3 regions of the Streptomyces sp. NPDC046465 genome follow, and region 3 is predicted to be linked to each of the others. Evidence: riboswitches for the same ligand, from Rfam matches in the RefSeq annotation. Region 3 holds a riboswitch; each other region holds the start of a gene.
What was found. A riboswitch is a leader RNA that binds a small molecule or an ion and turns the genes downstream of it on or off. The one in region 3 is predicted to bind thiamine pyrophosphate.
Positions count from the first base shown of each region.

Region 1: another riboswitch for thiamine pyrophosphate. It lies ahead of thiC (phosphomethylpyrimidine synthase ThiC); the one in region 3 lies ahead of thiO (glycine oxidase ThiO).
Region 2: another riboswitch for thiamine pyrophosphate. It lies ahead of ABZ953_RS11920 (thiamine ABC transporter substrate-binding protein); the one in region 3 lies ahead of thiO (glycine oxidase ThiO).

Region 1 covers NZ_JBEYZK010000004.1:297,257-303,268, forward strand. The annotation lists gene ABZ953_RS08885 (hypothetical protein) at 1-355, shown strand, start outside; gene thiC (phosphomethylpyrimidine synthase ThiC) at 472-2,271, opposite strand; TPP riboswitch at 2,264-2,418, opposite strand; gene ABZ953_RS08895 (YibE/F family protein) at 2,490-3,953, shown strand; gene ABZ953_RS08900 (SsgA family sporulation/cell division regulator) at 4,040-4,477, opposite strand; gene ABZ953_RS08905 (helix-turn-helix domain-containing protein) at 4,581-5,384, opposite strand; gene ABZ953_RS08910 (DUF5326 family protein) at 5,647-5,868, opposite strand.
Region 2 covers NZ_JBEYZK010000006.1:210,297-216,308, reverse strand. The annotation lists gene ABZ953_RS11925 (iron ABC transporter permease) at 1-1,140, opposite strand, end outside; gene ABZ953_RS11920 (thiamine ABC transporter substrate-binding protein) at 1,116-2,201, opposite strand; TPP riboswitch at 2,279-2,395, opposite strand; gene rlmN (23S rRNA (adenine(2503)-C(2))-methyltransferase RlmN) at 2,461-3,567, opposite strand; gene ABZ953_RS11910 (phosphatidate cytidylyltransferase) at 3,671-4,780, opposite strand; gene frr (ribosome recycling factor) at 4,813-5,370, opposite strand; gene pyrH (UMP kinase) at 5,527-6,012, opposite strand, start outside.
Region 3 covers NZ_JBEYZK010000021.1:115,878-121,889, reverse strand. The annotation lists gene pknB (Stk1 family PASTA domain-containing Ser/Thr kinase) at 1-1,707, opposite strand, end outside; gene ABZ953_RS29770 (thiazole synthase) at 1,816-2,610, opposite strand; gene thiS (sulfur carrier protein ThiS) at 2,614-2,826, opposite strand; gene thiO (glycine oxidase ThiO) at 2,823-4,016, opposite strand; TPP riboswitch at 4,044-4,157, opposite strand; gene ABZ953_RS29755 (FAD-dependent oxidoreductase) at 4,360-5,523, shown strand; gene ABZ953_RS29750 (Rv2175c family DNA-binding protein) at 5,759-6,012, shown strand, end outside.

The sequences.
Region 1 (6,012 bases), on a different contig from region 3:
GCTCCTGACCGCCCTGCGCAACGGCTCCACCTCGCTCCAGGCAGAACTGCACGGCGAGCGCTGCGAGGAGGTGTCCCGCGCCAGGGAAGACTGGGGCCAGGCGCTCCTCGAGCGGGGCGTCGTGCCGTTCCTGCGGGAGGCCCTGACGGACCCGGGCGGAGCTCCCGCCGCCCGTACGCCGTCGTCGGGCGTCGGGGGATCCGGTGCGAACGGCAGCCGTATGCCTCAACTCGGCTATCACAGGCCGGGATTCAGCAGTCCGGACGGCGGCTCGACCGCGGGGTCGCGCCCGAGCTACTCAAGCCCGGACTTCTCCAGCCCCGACTTCGGCGGGCCCGACCACAAGCCGGAGTAGTCGGGCCGGGGACGGGCACGGGGCAGGGCAGTGACCGGCCGGATGCCGGTGTGCTGCCCTGCTTCCGCGTGCCGTCAGCCGTGGGGACGGCCTCCGGAGTCAGCCGTGGGGGCGGCTCAGTCGGCGATCGGCAGGTAGACCCGGTTGCCCGCCGCGGCGAACTCCTTGGACTTCTGCTCCATGCCCGCGGCGATGTCGTCCTGCTCCAGGTCACCGCCGTGCCGGCGCCGGATGTCCTGCGAGATCTTCATGCTGCAGAACTTCGGCCCGCACATCGAGCAGAAGTGCGCCGTCTTCGCCGGCTCGGCCGGCAGCGTCTCGTCGTGGAACTCCCGTGCCGTGACCGGGTCGAGGGCCAGGTTGAACTGGTCCTCCCAGCGGAACTCGAAGCGCGCGTCCGAGAGCGCGTCGTCCCAGTCCTGCGCGCCCGGGTGCCCCTTGGCGAGGTCCGCCGCGTGCGCCGCGATCTTGTACGTGATGACACCGGTCTTCACGTCGTCGCGGTTGGGCAGGCCGAGGTGCTCCTTGGGCGTGACGTAGCAGAGCATGGCCGTGCCCCACCAGCCGATCATCGCGGCACCGATGCCGGAGGTGATGTGGTCGTAGGCCGGGGCGATGTCCGTGGTCAGCGGGCCGAGCGTGTAGAACGGCGCCTCCTCGCAGATCTCCTGCTGGAGGTCGATGTTCTCCTTGATCTTGTGCATCGGGACGTGACCGGGGCCCTCGATCATCGTCTGTACGTTGTGACGCTTGGCGATCGTGTTGAGTTCCCCGAGCGTCCTCAACTCGGCGAACTGTGCCTCGTCGTTGGCGTCCGCGATCGAACCGGGCCGCAGGCCGTCGCCGAGCGAGTACGTCACGTCGTACGCCGCGAGGATCTCGCAGAGCTCCTCGAAGTTCTCGTAGAGGAAACTCTCCTTGTGGTGCGCGAGACACCAGGCGGCCATGATCGAGCCGCCGCGCGAGACGATGCCGGTCTTACGGCGCGCGGTGAGCGGGACGTACGGAAGGCGCACGCCCGCGTGCACCGTCATGTAGTCCACACCCTGCTCGGCCTGCTCGATGACCGTGTCCTTGTAGATCTCCCAGGTCAGCTCCTCGGCCTTGCCGTCGACCTTCTCCAGGGCCTGGTAGAGCGGCACGGTGCCGATCGGCACGGGGGAGTTGCGCAGGACCCACTCGCGGGTGGTGTGGATGTTGCGGCCGGTGGACAAGTCCATGACCGTGTCGGCGCCCCACTTGGTCGCCCACGTCATCTTGTCCACCTCCTCCTCGATGGAGGAGGTGACCGCGGAGTTGCCGATGTTGGCGTTGACCTTCACCAGGAACTTCTTGCCGATGATCATCGGCTCGATCTCCGGGTGGTTGACGTTGGCGGGGATCACCGCGCGGCCCGCGGCGACCTCCGCGCGCACGACCTCGGGGTCGAGGTTCTCGCGGATCCCGATGAACTCCATCTCGGGCGTGATCTCGCCGCGGCGGGCGTACGCGAGCTGCGTCACCGCCTGACCCGCGCGCCCCCTGCGCGGCTGCCGGGGGCGGCCGGGGAAGACGGCGTCGAGGTTCTTCAGGCCGCCGCGGGGCGAGGTGTGCTTGATGCCGTCGTCCTCGGGGCGGGGCGGGCGGCCGGTGTACTCCTCGGTGTCGCCGCGGGCGATGATCCAGTTCTCCCGCAGCGGCGCGAGGCCGCGGCGGACGTCGGTGTCGATGGCCTCGTCGGTGTACGGCCCTGACGTGTCGTACAGGGTGACGGCCTTGCCGTTGGTGAGGTGCACCTGGCGGACCGGCACGCGCAGATCGGGGCGCGAACCCTCGACATACGCCTTGTGCCAGCCGATGGACTTCCCGGCCTCGTCAGCCGCGACGGTGTTCTCGTCGCTGCCGGAGGCAGGCGTGCGTGCGTCCGATGTGGTCATGAGACCTACTCCCTACGCCGGCATTACCCGGTAACAGGTTCGGCGGTCGACGCAGCGGATTCCGTACGGCTCGTGCACGATCGTGCCGGTTCGTACGGAGGTCAGCGCCCTCTCAGCCCGGTGCTCCGAGCTCCCGCGATTGCAAAGGTGGCTCCACGCTAGCGTCATCTCGGGCGCGCTGAACAGAGGGCCCCCTCCGTTCTTGCGATGATCGGGCAGTGACCACCACAGAGCCGCCGCTTCCGCCGCCCTCTCGTCCCCCGTCCCAACCGCCGGGCTTGAACCCACCGTCGGACGGGAACGGACCAGGTCACGGGGAGGGTCAGGGACACGGGCACGGGGGCCACGGGCACTCACACCACCACGGTCCCGCCGCGCCCGTCTCCAAACACCTGCGCAAGGTCATCGCCGCGGTCCTGATCCCCTTCGCCGCCGCGGTCGTCGTCGGCCTTGCGGTGCTGTGGCCGGGCGGCACACCGGGCCACGAGCGCACCGGCGTCGGATTCGACCGGCAGACGCAGGCGGCGAAGGTCACGAAGGTGCGGGAACTGCCCTGCAAGGACCTCAGCCCCTCGCAGACCCCGCCGAACGGTGACACCTCCACCGCCGAAGGCCAGTCCGCGCAGTCCCGGGCGGCAGGCATCTGCAAGCGCGCGACGGTCGAGGTCAGCAACGGCAAGGACAAGGGCCGCACCTTCACCGAGATCATCCAGCCGGACTCCCCCCGGCAACTGCGCCAGGGCCAGCAGGTGGTGGTCGCCTACGAGCCCAAGGCCCCCGAAGGACTGCAGTACTCCGTCACCGACGTGAACCGCAAGCTCCCGATGGCGCTGCTCGCCGGCATCTTCGCCCTCGCCGTCGTCGTGGTGGGACGGTTGCGCGGCGTGATGGCCCTTGTCGCACTCGCCATCAGCTTCATGGTGCTCACGTTCTTCATCCTGCCCGCGATCCTCCAAGGCTCGAACCCGCTGGTCGTGGCGGTGATCGGGGCGAGCGCCATCATGCTGATCGCGCTCTATCTCTGCCACGGCCTCACGGCCCGTACGTCGGTCGCGGTGCTCGGCACGCTCATCTCCCTCCTGCTGATCGGCCTGCTCGGCTCGCTCTTCATCGGATGGGCCTCCCTGACCGGCAACACGGACGACAACACCGGCCTCATCCATGGCCTGTATCCGTCCATCGACATGAGCGGCCTGCTGCTCGCGGGCGTCATCATCGGCTCCCTCGGTGTACTCGACGACGTGACGGTGACGCAGACCTCCGCGGTCTGGGAACTGCACCAGGCCAACCCGACGATGGGCTGGCGCGGCCTGTACCGCGCGGGCATCCGCATCGGCCGCGACCACATCGCCTCGGTCGTCAACACCCTCGTCCTCGCCTACGCGGGTGCCGCGCTCCCCCTCCTGCTGCTCTTCTCGATCGCGCAGTCCAGCGTGGGCACGGTGGCCAACAGCGAGTTGGTCGCCGAGGAGATCGTGCGCACCCTGATCGGCTCGATCGGCCTGGTCGCCTCGGTGCCGGTGACGACCGCACTGGCCGCCCTGGTCGTCTCGGCGGACCGCACGACCGGGACGCCCCCCGCCCCCGGCACGGGCCCCACCGCTGCGGCGGGCGCCAACGCCATCGCTACCGGTCCCGCCCGGCCTCCCCGGGGTGGAAAGGGGCGGCGCCGCAAACGGTGACCGCTTCCGACACTACGGAATGCACCCAGCCCAGTGCCACGAAATGCACCAAAATGCCACCCTCATCCGCCCCTTGCGGCTACAGGTCAGCCCGCGTTCTGCTCCTCCGCGAGGATCCGGTCCAGCGCCTCGTCGAGATGCGTGTCGAAGTCGGCGAGCGACCGCTCCTGCCCGAGCGGCACCAGCCTGTCCGTACGGTCGAGGAAGGCGAGCAGCGGCGGGATGCCCACCCGGAACAGCGCCTGGTCCGCGCCGACCTGAAGCCTGATCAGCGCCTCGTCGAGCAGCCCGGAGTCGGTGGGCTCGACCCGCACATCCCCCTCCCCGCACGGCCTGCCCACCCCGTCGATCAGCAACTCCCGACCAAAGGTCCAGGTCACCGGGGCGTCCCCCGGCAGATGGAACGTCAGCCGCACCGCATAGGGATCGTCGATCTCGTAGCGCAGCTCCACCGGGATGCGAAACGACAGCTCCTCGGAAACAAGGAAGCTCATCATGACCTCTGCCTGAACCGTCTCGCCCATCGCGCCCTACCCCGTCACGTAGCCCTCGAGGAGCCAGAGACCAACTCCCTGGCACCCTTGGCATCTTGCTCAACGTGCACACCAGATCACAAGGAGTGAGTTTTCAGATGCTGATAGAGAAGGCGAGTGTCCCTAGTAGCTTTCCGAGTTCACGCTGCAAACGGTGGGCTGCGGGCAGCAGCCGATCGGCTTGGTAGGAGGGGACAGAAATGGCCATGGTCGCGACGGTGTCACCCACTGTGATCGGAATCGCCGCGCAAACCGTGCCGAGCGCGTACTCCTGACGCTCCACGACGGGCTGCATCCGCTCCATCGTGGCGAGCCGCCGCATGAACGCGCGGTCGTCCCGGACCGAGTAGCGAGTGATCGACTGGACCGGATAGCGGTCGAGGTGGTCAAGCCGGGCCTCATCGTCGAGTTGACCCAGCAGACACTGCCCGATCGCGTGGGCGTGCCCCGTCTCCCGGAAGTCCGCCCACTCCTCGACGGCTGGGTTGCCCGGGGTGTCCGCGACGGCCACGAGGTCGATCTCGCCCTCGCGGTAGACCGCGAAGTACACGGGAACTCCGATGGTGTCGTGCCAGTGCGCCAGGGTCTCCTCGATGGCGCCGCGTCGATTCTGCTGCGCCCCGCTGCTGCCCAGCCGCTCGGCCGCCTCGCCGAGCACGAACACGCCCTTCTCTCTTCGTAGATAGCCCTCGTGGGTCAGGGTGCGCAGCAGGTGGTACGCGGTGGGGAGGGCAAGTCCCGCCTCACGCGCCAACTGCTTCGCGGGCGCCCCGCCTTGATGCGCGGCGGCGGCTTCCAGCAGTCGCATCGCCCGCTGCACGGACCCGATGAGAGTCGGCCCGACGGCTGCGGTGGATGCGTCGGCCTGCGCGGATGCGTCGGCCTGCGCGGTGGACACGTCGGCCGGTGCGGCGGATGCGTCGACCGGTGCAGTGGTGGCGTCAACCGGCGAGGTGGTGGCGTCAACCGCAGCCAAGGTTCACTCCCGAAGCGCGTGAGGGGTCCGCCCGTGCCCGCGAGGAGCGAGGGAGGGGCAGTGCACGTGCACCCGTCCACGGAGGGTCGACCTCCGCGTCGGATTCCGGACTCTAATCCTTGGCCACCGCTCTACGGCTCCGCTCGGGAAAACTTCCCCCGGCCGAGGGAACCGTTGCGAAAACTCACCAGTCCGTACGGGACGAAGACGAGCCGGATATGAACTTCCGTACGACATAGATGAGTCCACCGACCAAAGCTACGAATAGCAGGGCCTTGAAGAGCAGGCCGACCACGAATCCGACAACGGTCGCTATCACGCTGCCGAAGACGACGAGTGCGATGACGGGCACGGCCACCCACTTCACCCACCACGGCATTCCCGCAAAGATCTCCTTGGCTGCCATCGTCGTTACCTCTCTCCGCTCTGTCCGCACTTCCGCGCTCTTCGCGTCGGTGCGGGTCCCTGAATCTCCGCAGGTTCCTGGCTTCTCGCATTCGATGCTAGGACGCCAGAGGGCTCCGCGGGGGCCTCGGAGCCCTTGTCCTCC
Region 2 (6,012 bases), on a different contig from region 3:
GGCGGCGAGCCCTCCGATGACGACCGCGATGGCGGTGGCCACGACCGCGTACTGCAAGGAGTTCCAGATCGCCTCGATCGGCGGCACGAGGAAGGCCCCGCCGTCCGCCGAGGTCAGCTCCTTGTAATACATGAACCCGAAGCCGTCGGGACCGTCGAAGGACCGCTGGATCAGCACCCCGAGCGGCAGCAGGATCAGCAGCGCGACCGTCGCGACGACTACTCCGAGCAGCGTCCACTGCCCCGCCCCGCGCGGCCGACGCGCGACGGCCGCGGCGTCCACGAGCTTCAGCGCGCTCTCGCGCCGCCGTGCCGTCCACGCGTGCACGGCGAGGATCAGCCCCACCGCCGCGAACTGCACGATCGTCAGGACGGCGGCCGTCGGCAGGTCGAGCAGCTGGGCGGTCTGCCGGTAGATCTCCACTTCGAGGGTGGAGTACGCGGGTCCGCCGAGGATCTGCACGACGCCGAACGAGGTGAAGGTGAAGAGGAACACCATGAGCGCGGCAGCGGCCACCGCCGGTCCAAGGGCGGGCAGCGTGACCGTCCGCCACGCCGTCCAGCGCGAGGCGCCGAGCATCCGCGCGGCCTCCTCCTGCCGCGGGTCGAGCTGCGACCAGAGCCCGCCGACGGTGCGGACGACGACCGCGTAGTTGAAGAAGACGTGCGCGAGCAGGATCGCCCAGACGGTGGTGTCCAGGCGGACGCCCCACAGCTCGTCGAAGAGCCCGCCCCGCCCGATCAGCGCGAGGAAGGCCGTCCCGACGACGACCGTCGGCAGCACGAACGGCACGGTGACGACGGCCCGCAGCGCCTGCTTGCCGGGGAAGTCGAAGCGCGCGAAGACGTACGCGCCGGGGAGCGCGATCAGCAGCGTCAGCGCCGTCGACGCGAGCGCCTGCCAGGTGGTGAACCACAGCACGTGCCGGATGTCGGACTGCCCGAGCACCTCCGTGATCCGCCCGAACTGCCAGACGCCGTCGACGTGCAGCCCGCGCGCGACGATCGCCGAGACCGGATAGGCGAAGAAGAGCGCGAAGAACGCGACGGGCCCGGTCATCAGGCCGAGCCGCGCCGCGCTCCCCCTGCTGAAGCGCGCGCAGGGACGGGACTTCGTCACTTCAGTACGAGCGAGGTCCACGACTTGATCCACGGCTCACGGTTGTCGGCGATCTTCTTCGGGTCCATGGTCTGCGGCTTGTCGACGGTCACCCCGTGCTCCGTGAACAGCTCCGGCAGCTTGGTGCCCTCGCGCACCGGGTTCACGAACATGTTCAGCGGCATGTCCTCCTGGAACTCCTTGCCCGCGAGGAAGTCCAGGAGCGCCTTGCCGCCCTTGGTGTTCTTGGCGTTGCTGAGCAGGCCCGCGTACTCGACCTGGCGGAAGCAGGTGCCGGTCGCGACGCCGGTCGGCGCCTCCTTGGGCTGCGGCTTGCCGAAGAGCACCTCGACGGGCGGCGAGGAGGCGTAGGAGACGACGAGCGGCCGGTCGCCCTTGGCCTTCCTGCCTCCCGCGGACCCGGAGAACTCCTCGTTGTAGGCCTGCTCCCAGCCGTCGACGACCTTGACGCCGTTGGCCTTGAGCTTCTTCCAGTAGCCCTGCCAGCGGTCGTCGCCGTACTTGGCGGCGGTGCCGAGCAGGAAGCCGAGGCCGGGCGACGACGTCGAGGTGTTCTCGGTGACCAGCAGGTCCTTGTAAGCGGGCTTGGTCAGATCCTCGAAGGACTTCGGCGGCGCCAGCTTCTTGTCGGCGAAGTACTTCTTGTCGTAGTTCACGCAGATGTCGCCGCTGTCCACGGGCGTCACCCGGCGCTTGTCCCCGTCGACCCGGAACTCCGGCTTGATCCGCTCCGAGCCCTTGGCCTCGTACGTCTGGAAGAGGCCGTTGTCGAGCGCCCGCGACAGGAGCGTGTTGTCGACGCCGAAGAAGACGTCGCCCTGCGGGTTGTCCTTGGAGAGGATCGCCTTGTTCACCGCGGCGCCCGCGTCGCCGTCCTTGAGGACGTGGACCTGGTAACCGGAACGCTTCTCGAAGTCCTTGAGGACGTCCTTGGAGACGTTGAAGGAGTCATGGCTGACGAGCGTCACGCTCTTGGAGCCGGACGTCCCGGAACCGCCGTCGGAACTGCCGCACGCGGAGACGGCGACAAGCCCGATGCCCACCGCCACCGCGGTGAACGTGACCTTCTTGGTGGTGCTCACTGAAACTTCCTCCTGGGTGTCCAGGAAGAGACGCGGCCCCGCCCGCCGGCCGGGTGGCCGCGGGCAGGGCGCTACAGCTTGAGTCGTGCCCGAACTCCCTACCCGGAATGACCCGGGCGAGGTTCAGAGGGTCTGCGGCCCACCTGTCCAAGGTGCCGCACTCTCAGCGCTGTGGCGCTCCCCTGTCGGAAATATGCAGATGTATAGCGGATCCATATACGAGGCGTACGCCCGCACGCCCGTCAGACTACCCCTCGGCCTACCTCTCGGCCGCGGCGAGCTGGCCGCACGCTCCGTCGATCTCCTGGCCCCGGGTGTCCCGGATCGTGACCGGCACCCCGTGGGCGGCGATGGCCGCCACGAACGCCTTCTCGTCCTCGGGGCGCGACGCGGTCCACTTCGAGCCCGGCGTCGGGTTCAGCGGGATCAGGTTGACGTGCACCGGCTTGTTCTTGAGCAGCCGCCCGAGCCGGTCACCACGCCATGCCTGGTCGTTGATGTCGCGGATCAGCGCGTACTCGATGGAGAGGCGACGGCCCGACTTGGCCGCGTACTCCCAGCCCGCGTCGAGCACCTCCCGCACCTGCCACCGCGTGTTCACCGGTACGAGGGTGTCGCGGAGGTCGTCGTCCGGCGCGTGCAGCGAGATCGCGAGCCGGCACTTGAAGCCTTCGTCGGAGAACCGGTGGATGGCGGGCACGAGGCCCACCGTCGACACCGTGATCCCGCGCTGCGACAGGCCGAGGCCGTCCGGCTCCGGGTCGGTGAGGCGGCGGATGGCGCCGGTCACGCGGTTGTAGTTGGCCAGCGGCTCACCCATGCCCATGAAGACGATGTTGGAGAGCCGCGCGGGCCCGCCCGGAATCTCGCCGTCCCTGAGCGCGCGCATCCCGTCGACGATCTGGTGCACGATCTCACCGGTCGACAGGTTCCGGTCCAGACCGGCCTGCCCCGTGGCACAGAACGGGCAGTTCATCCCACAGCCCGCCTGCGAGCTGATGCACATGGTCACCCGGTCCGGATACCGCATGAGCACCGACTCCACGAGCGTCCCGTCGAAGAGCCGCCACAGCGTCTTGCGCGTCGTGTCGTCGTCACAGCTGATGTGCCGCACCACGGACATCAGGTCGGGCAGCAGCGCCTCACGGAGCTTCTCGCGCGCACCGGCGGGAATGTCGGTCCACTCCGCCGGGTCGTGCGCATACCGCGCGAAGTAGTGCTGCGAGAGCTGCTTGGCGCGGAACGGCTTCTCGCCGATGGCGGCGACGGCGTCCTTGCGCTCAGCGGGCGTGAGGTCGGCGAGGTGCCGCGGCGGCTTCTTGGCTCCGCGGGGCGCGACGAAAGTGAGTTCTCCGGGTACAGGCATGGTCCATCCAGTGTCGCAGACATACGACAAGGGGCCCGCCGCCCTGTGGACAACGAGCCCCTCACCCACATATACGCAGGTCAGACGGCGTACGCCAAGTCGCTCAGCCCGACCCGACAAACAGCACGAGCAGCAGCCAGACCACCGGCGCCGTCGGCAGCAGCGAGTCGAGGCGGTCCATGATGCCGCCGTGTCCCGGCAGCAGCGTGCCCATGTCCTTGATGCCGAGGTCCCGCTTGATCATCGACTCGCCGAGGTCGCCGAGCGTGGCGCTCACCGCCACCGCGAAGCCGATCACCAGGCCCTGCCACCACGCGCCGTCGTCGATCAGGAACTGCAGGCACAGCGCGCCCGCGGCCATCGCGAAGGTGACCGCGCCGACCAGGCCCTCGCGGGTCTTGCCGGGGCTGATGCGCGGCGCGAGCTTGTGCTTGCCGAAGCGCCAGCCGATCGCATACGCACCGGTGTCGCTGACCACGGTCAGGAGCAGGAAGGTGAGCACCCGCTTCGGGCCGTCGTCGGCGGTGAGCATCAGCGCCACGAACGTGGCGAGGAACGGGACGTAGAAGGCGGCGAAGACCCCCGCCGTGACGTCCTTCAGATAGCCCTCGGGAGGCTCGGTCATGCGCCAGACGAGGACCGCGAGCGCGGTGAGGGCCATCGCGACCCACGCACCCTCCGTCCCCCGCACATACCCGGCGACGACCATCGCCGCGCCGCCCACCGCGAGCGGCACGAGCGGCGCCTTGATGCTCTTGCGCTCCTCGAGCCGCGACGTGAGCTCCCAGAGGCCGACCACGACAGCGACCGCTATGACGCCGATGAAGACGGCCTTCACGATGAAAAGCGACGCGATGATCACCGCGCCGAGTCCCACACCGACTCCTATGGCCGCCCCGAGATCGCGGCCCGCGCTCTTCTTCTGCGGTGCCACCGGGGCGGGCTGCGGCTGAGGTGCGCTGGGCATGGGCTCCTGCGGAGGCTCGTCACGGAACAGGGGGCCGCCCATCGGAGTGGCCCCCCGGTCGTCGTCCTGGTCTCCGCCGTTCACGGGTACGTCGGGCACGATGGGCATGGGCTGTGTCTCAGACGGAAACAGCGCGTCCTGCGCATCGTACGCGGGACCTGGCGGGGTCGCCCCCTGACCAGGTCCGTGGTCGGGCGGCCCCCAATACCCGGCTCTGGGCGGCGCCCCCCAGGAAGAGTCGTTCACGGATCGGTTCCCTGATTCCTCGGACTCGAGACTCAGACTTCGAGCAGCTCGGCTTCCTTGTGCTTGAGCAGCTCGTCCACCTGGGCGACGTACTTGGCGGTGGTGTCGTCGAGCTCCTTCTCACCGCGGCGGCCCTCGTCCTCACCGATGTCGCCGTCCTTGATCGCCTTGTCGAGGGCCTCCTTGGCCTTGCGACGGATCGACCGGATCGAGATCTTGGAGTCCTCGGCCTTGGTCTTGGCGACCTTGATGTACTCCTTGCGACGGTCCTGGGTCAGCTCGGGGAACGTCACACGGATGATATTGCCGTCGTTGCTCGGGTTGACGCCGAGGTCGGAGTCCCGGATCGCCTGCTCGATGTTGCGCAGCGCGCTCTTGTCGAACGGGGTCACCACGGCCATCCGCGGCTCGGGCACCGAGAACGAGGCCAGCTGGTTGATCGGCGTAAGCGCGCCGTAGTAGTCAGCCACGATCTTGTTGAACATCGCCGGGTGCGCACGGCCGGTGCGGATCGCGGCGAAGTCCTCCTTGGCGACCACGACGGCCTTCTCCATCTTCTCCTCGGCCTCGAGGAGGGTCTCTTCGATCACCACTTGCTCCTGCGTGTCTTGAGTAGGCCCGGCCGGCACGGGGTGGCCGGCTGCGTCGCGTGTCTTTCCTGCACGGTGTCCGACCGGCAGGGCTTTGTCCATCCCCTCAAAGGCCGTCTCGCATAGGTCCCTTGAGGCTGGTCCAGGTCCCGGAGGTCAGGCCCGGTTTCCCTGGTCGCCCACGAGTGTGCCGATCTTCTCACCCTTGACGGCCCGGGCGATATTGCCTTCGGAGAGCAGCTCGAAGACGAGGATGGGCAGTTTGTTGTCCCGGCACAGCGTGATCGCCGTCATGTCGGCGACCTTCAGGTCCTGGGTGATGACCTCGCCGTAGCCGAGAGCGTCGTACTTCACCGCGTCGGGGTTGGTCCGGGGGTCGGAGTCGTAGACCCCGTCCACGCCGTTCTTGCCCATGAGCAGCGCCTCGGCGTCGATCTCCAGGGCGCGCTGCGCGGCGGTGGTGTCGGTGGAGAAGTACGGCATGCCCATGCCGGCGCCGAAGATGACTACACGGCCCTTCTCCAGGTGCCGCACGGCGCGCAGCGGGATGTACGGCTCCGCGACCTGACCCATGGTGATGGCGGTCTGGACGCGGCACTCGATGCCCTCCTTCTCCAGGAAGTCCTGGAGAGCGAGGCAGTT
Region 3 (6,012 bases):
CGACTGCTCGGCGACGTCACCCTTGTCCTCGTCGGAGTAGACCTGCTTCGTGGCGATCTCGACCTTGAGCCCCTCCTCCTCCAGCTCGGAGGTGGCGTCGGACTCGGACTCGCCCGTCACGTCGGGGACCTCGACGGGGCGGCCCTTGCTGACGACGAGGGCGACGGCCGAGCCCGCCTTGCGGGTGAAACCGGCCCGCGGGTCCGTGCTGATCACGGCGCCCTTCTTGACGTCCTCGCTGAAGCTCTTGGTGACCATGCCCGGCGCGAGCCCGGAGTTCTTGAGCTCCTTCTTCGCCGTGTCCAGCGGGATGTTCTTGACGTTCGGGACCTTGACGGTCTCCGGGCCAAGGGAGATGGTCAGCGTCACCTTGTCGTTCTGCCGGATGCGCTCGCCCACCGCGGGATCGCTGTCCATGACCGTGCCGCGCTTGTCCGTGTCGCTGTACTTGCGGTCGATGTCCTTCACGTCGAGCCCGGCCTCGTCCAGCCGCTGCTTCGCCTGCGCCTCGGTCTTCGCAAGGAGCGGCGGGACCTTCGTGAACTGGCCGGAATTGATGTACCAGATGCCGGTGCCGAGGCCCAGGACGAGGACGACGGCGGCTATCACCGCGATCATGCGGCGGCGTGGGTCGAACCGCCTGCGGGAGGCCGGGGCGGCGGCGGGCGGCGGGCCGGGCGGCGGGGTCGCGAGGATGCTGGTGCGGTTCAGCGCGTCCTGGCCGCCCGCTCCGCCAGGACCGCCATCGGTGGGCGGCGGGAGCTGGACGGAGCGCGCCGCGCGCGGGATCACGCTCGTGCGGTCCTCGGCGTTGTCGTGCGCCGCCGCGTGGGCCTGCGGCGGCACCGCGTCGAGCTGCTCCTCGGTCAGGGCGGCCCGCGCCTCCCTGAGCTGGGCGAGGAGCGCCACCGCGTCGTACGGACGGACGTCGGGGTGGCGCGCGGTGGCCGAGGCGACCACCTCGTCGAGCGCGAAGGCAAGGCCGGGGACGGCCGCCGACGGGGGCGGCACGTCCTCGTTGAGGTGCTGGTAGAGGACCTGGGCGGGGGAGTCCCCGGAGTGCGGCTTGGCGCCGGTCAGCATTTCGTAGAGCACGACCCCGCAGGCGTACACGTCCACGCGGGTGTCCGACGTGCCGTGCTCGATCTGCTCGGGGGCCAGATACGAGACGGTGCCGAGCACCGTGCCGGTCGTGTTCGTGACCGTGTCCACCGCGCGGACGAGCCCGAAGTCGGCGACCTTCACCCGGCCGTCGTCCCCTATGAGGACGTTCTCCGGCTTCATGTCGCGGTGCACGAAGCCCGCGCGGTGCGCGGCGCCGAGCGCGGCGAGGACCGGCTCCAGGATGTCGAGCGCCGCCCGCGGCTGCAGCGCGCCGCGCTCGCGCAGGACGTCACGCAGGGTGCAGCCCGCGATGTACTCCATCGCGAGATACACGTACGACCCGTCCGTGCCCTGGTCGAAGACGCCGACCACGTTCGGATGGGAGAGGCGGGCCACCGACTTGGCCTCGCGGATGAAGCGGTCGACGAACGAGACGTCGGCCGCCAGCGTCGGGTGCATCACCTTGAGCGCGAGCACGCGGTCGAGGCGGGTGTCCACGGCCCGGTAGACCGTGGCCATCCCGCCGACCGCGATGCGCCCGTCGATCCGGTAACGGCCGTCGAGCAGCTGCCCGACGAGCGGGTCCTGAAGGGTCGTGTCCACGCAGGGGAGTCTACGAGCCACCGCTGACACGTCTCCCCGCCGGGCGGATTCGGAGCGCTACTGCAGCCGAGCTGTGACGCTCCGGGCCGTGCCCGTGCCCGCTGGGGCCTAGAACGCGGGCCGCTCCGGATCGAGCCGTGCCATGCCCTCCGCGGGAGAGGACGCCTCCGCGAAGTGCCTGCGCGGAATCCGTCCGGCCCGGTGTGCCAGGCGCCCCGCCTCGACGCCGTGCCGCATCGCCTCCGCCATCAGGACCGGCTCCTGCGCCCGCGTCACCGCGGAGGCGAGCATCACGCCCGCGCACCCCAGCTCCATCGCGATCGCCGCGTCGGACGCCGTGCCCGCGCCCGCGTCGAGGATCACCGGCACGCGCGCGTGCTCGACGATCAGCTGGAAGTTGTGCGGATTGCGGATGCCGAGACCGGAGCCGATGGGCGAGCCGAGCGGCATGATCGCCGCGCAGCCCACGTCCTCCAGCTTCCGCGCGAGCACCGGGTCGTCGTTCGTGTACGGCAGGACCGTGAAGCCGTCGTCCACCAGGACCTCGGCGGCGTCCAGGAGCTCCACCGGGTCGGGCAGCAGCGTGCGCTCGTCGGCGATCACCTCCAGCTTCACGAGCTCCGTGCCGAGCGCCTCGCGTGCGAGCCGGGCGGTGAGCACGGCCTCACCCGCGGTGAAACAGCCCGCGGTGTTCGGCAGGACGCGGATGCCGAGCCGGTCGAGGACGCTGAGCACGGAGCCCTGCACGCCCGGGTCGAGGCGGCGCATCGCGACCGTGGTCAGCTCCGTGCCGGAGGCGACGAGGGACCGCTCGAGGACGTCGAGGCTCGGCGCACCGCCCGTACCCATGATCAGGCGCGAGGAGAGGGTGAGCCCGCCGATGACGAAGGGGTCGTCTGCCATGGTTCAGCCTCCCTGGACTGCGGTGAGTACTTCGACGCGGTCGCCCTCGGCCAGCGCGGTGGCGGGCCACTGCGCGCGCGGGACGACGGTTTCGTTGACGGCGGCGGCGACACCGGAGTGCGCCGCGGAGAGGGTGGCCACGAGGGCTTCGAGCGTGGTGCCCGAGGCCACATCACGTGCTTCTCCATTGACGGAAACGGCGAAAGGGGTGCTCATACGGGCTGCTCCGTGAAGGGCTGCGTGCGGGGCGGAACGAGTTCAGGGGCGGCGCCGGTGAACCGGAGCGGGGTGAAAGGCCGCGCCTCGTCCGGCAGTTCACCGGTGGTCAGGGCGTGCGCCATGACGTCGCCGGTGAGGGGCGTCAGCAGGACGCCGTTGCGGTAGTGGCCGGTGGCCAGCTGGAGCCCGGCGAGCCGGGTCGGGCCGAGCAGCGGCGCGTTGTCGGGCGAGCCGGGCCGCAGCCCCGCGCAGGTCTCGGTCAGCGGCAGCTCCGTGATGCCGGGCACGAGCTCGTGCGCGTCCCGCAGGAGTTCGTACACACCGCCCGCCGTGACCGTGGTGTCCCAGCCGAGCTCCTCGCTGGTCGCGCCGACGACGAGCTCGCCGTTCTCGCGCGGCACGAGGTAGACGTGGCTGCCCCGCACCACGGCGCGCACGGTGCGGCTCAGGAACGGCGCGTACGGCTTCGGCACCGTCAGCCGCAGGACCTGCCCCTTCACGGGGCGCACGGGCGGCAGGACGTCACCGGGGACACCCGCGAGGCGCCCGCTGAGGCTGCCAGCCGCGAGCACGGTCTGCGCCGCGCTCAGCTCGGTGCCGTCCGCGAGGACGACTCCGCGCGCCCGGTCGCCCGCCACCGTCAGGCGCTCGGCCCAGGCGCGGTGGAAGACCACACCGGCCCGCTCGCACGCCACCACGAGCGCCGCCGCGAGCCTGCGCGGGTCGATCTGGTGGTCGCCGTCGACCCGGAGCCCGCCGCGCACGCCCGGCGCGAGCATCGGCTCAAGACGGCGGCACTCGCGGCCGCTCAGCCACTGGGAGTCGAGCCCCGAGCGGCGCTGCAGGTCGTGCAGCTCGCGCAGGTGGGCGCGGTCGTCGGAGTCGAGCGCGACGGCGAGCGTGCCGCACGCGCGGTAGCCGAGGCCGTGCCCGCTCGCCTCGGTCAGCTCGGCGGCGAAGTCGGGATAGCGGCGGGCGGATGCGAGGTTGAGGGCGAGCAGGGTCTGCTCGCCGTAGTGCAGCTCGGTGACGGCGGCCAGCATGCCCGCCGCGACCCGGGCGGCGCCGCCGCCCGGGTCGGGGTCCACGACCGCTGCGGAGAGCCCGCGCTGCGCGGTCCGCCAGGCCGTGACCAGGCCGATGATGCCGCCTCCGACGACCAGGACATCGGAGGTGACCGATGGCACTGCCGTAGGCGATGTCGTACGTGGATGCATGGGCGTCCAGCCCCTCCCTTCGCCGGCATGACCCGGATCAGGTTCGTACGGTCGGAGGCCGTCCCAGCCTCCCTCTCAGCCCGGTGCGTCCGGGCTCCCGCGAGTGCTCTGCACCGGCCACCCTAGCCCGTCGCTCCGCGTGGCAGTAGGGGAGCTGTCCGGGTACGGGCAGTGACGGTGTGTCAGAGATCTCCTCGTATCCATCTGAAAGCGTCCCGGCCGGCCGCCCTACAGTGATCGGGTGAGCGAGCAGCAGAGGCAGACCGGGAAAGAGCGGCAGGCGGCGCGGCGCGTCGTCATCGTCGGCGCGGGGATGGCCGGGGTGCAGACCGCGGTGGCCCTGCGCGAACAGGGGTTCACCGGCGCGGTCACCGTCGTCGGGGCGGAACCGCACCAGCCGTACGACAGGCCGCCGCTGTCCAAGGCGGTGCTGCTCGGCAAGGCGGAGGGCTCCGCCTTCGACATCGACTTCGAGGCGCTCGGCATCGAGCTGGTCCTGGGCCGCGCGGTCACCGGGGTGCGCCCCGCCGACCACGAGCTGGACACCGCCGAGGGACCCGTCGCGTACGACGACCTGGTCCTCGCGACCGGCGCCGAACCGATCGGCCTTCCCGGCACCGAAGGCGTGCCAGGCGTCCACCTCCTGCGCACCCTGGACGACGCGGAGCGGCTGCGCCCGGTCCTCGCCGAGCAGCACGACGTCGTGGTCGTCGGGGCGGGCTGGATCGGCGCGGAGTTCGCGACGGCCGCGCGCGAGGCGGGCTGCGCCGTCACCGTCGTCGAGGCGGCGGGACGGCCGCTCGCGGGGACGCTGCCCGCGGAGGTCGCGGCGCCCATGGCGGGCTGGTACGCGGACTCCGGGGCGGTGCTGCGCACCCACGCGCGCGTGGAGCGCGTCGAGCCGGGCGCGGTGGTCCTGGCGGACGGGACCCGGCTGCCCGCGGGCGCCGTCGTCGTCGGCATCGGCGCACGGCCCGCGACGGGCTGGCTGGCCGGCTCCGGCATCGAGCTGGGCACGCACCGGGAGGTCGTGACCGACGACCGGCTGCGCACGTCGGCGCCCGACGTGTACGCGGTCGGCGACTGCTCCTCCTTCCCTTCGGGAAGGTACGGGGAGCGCCTCCTGGTCCACCACTGGGACAACGCCCTCCAGGGCCCGCGCACGGTGGCGGCGAACATCATCGGCGAGACACCGGCGGCCTACGACCCGGTGCCGTACTTCTGGTCGGAGCAGTTCGGCCGCTTCGTGCAGTACGCGGGCCACCACGCGGCGGCCGACCACATGGTCTGGCGGGGCGACCCGACGGGCATGGCCTGGTCGGTCTGCTGGCTGCGTGACAGTGCCCTGGTGGCGGTCCTGGCGGTGGGCCGCCCACGGGACCTGGCCCAGGGCCGCAAACTGATCGAATCCCGCACCCCCCTGGACCCGACCCTGACGTCAGACCCATCGATCCCCTTGAAGAAGGCGGCTCTGTAGCGCACCACCCCAAGGGGCGCGGGGAACTGCGCGACCAGCCCCCACCTCCCCGCGGCCGCTCACGAGCCAGAGGCTGAGGCTGCCGCGCCCAGCCTCTGGGCCAAGGGCCACCCGGACCCCCCAGGGGCGCGGGGAACTGCGCGACCAGCCCCCACCACCCCGCACCCGACCACAAGCAAGCCCCCCCACAGCCCACCCCGACCCAAGGCCCCCCGGCCAGAGATACGCTGGACCTGTGACCGAGATTGACGCAAAGACCGATGCTCTCGTCCCCGCCTGGCTGCACCTCCCCGACATCGCGGAAATGTTCGATGTCGAGGTGACCCGCGTGCGCCAGCTGGTCAAGGAGGGCACGCTGATCGCCGTACGCCGTGGTGAGAACCGCGCGCTGCAGGTGCCGGCTGCCTTCATCGACGGCGACAAGGTCGTCAAGGGCCTCACCGGGACCCTGACGCTCCTTAGGGACGACGGTTTCTCCGACGAAGAGAT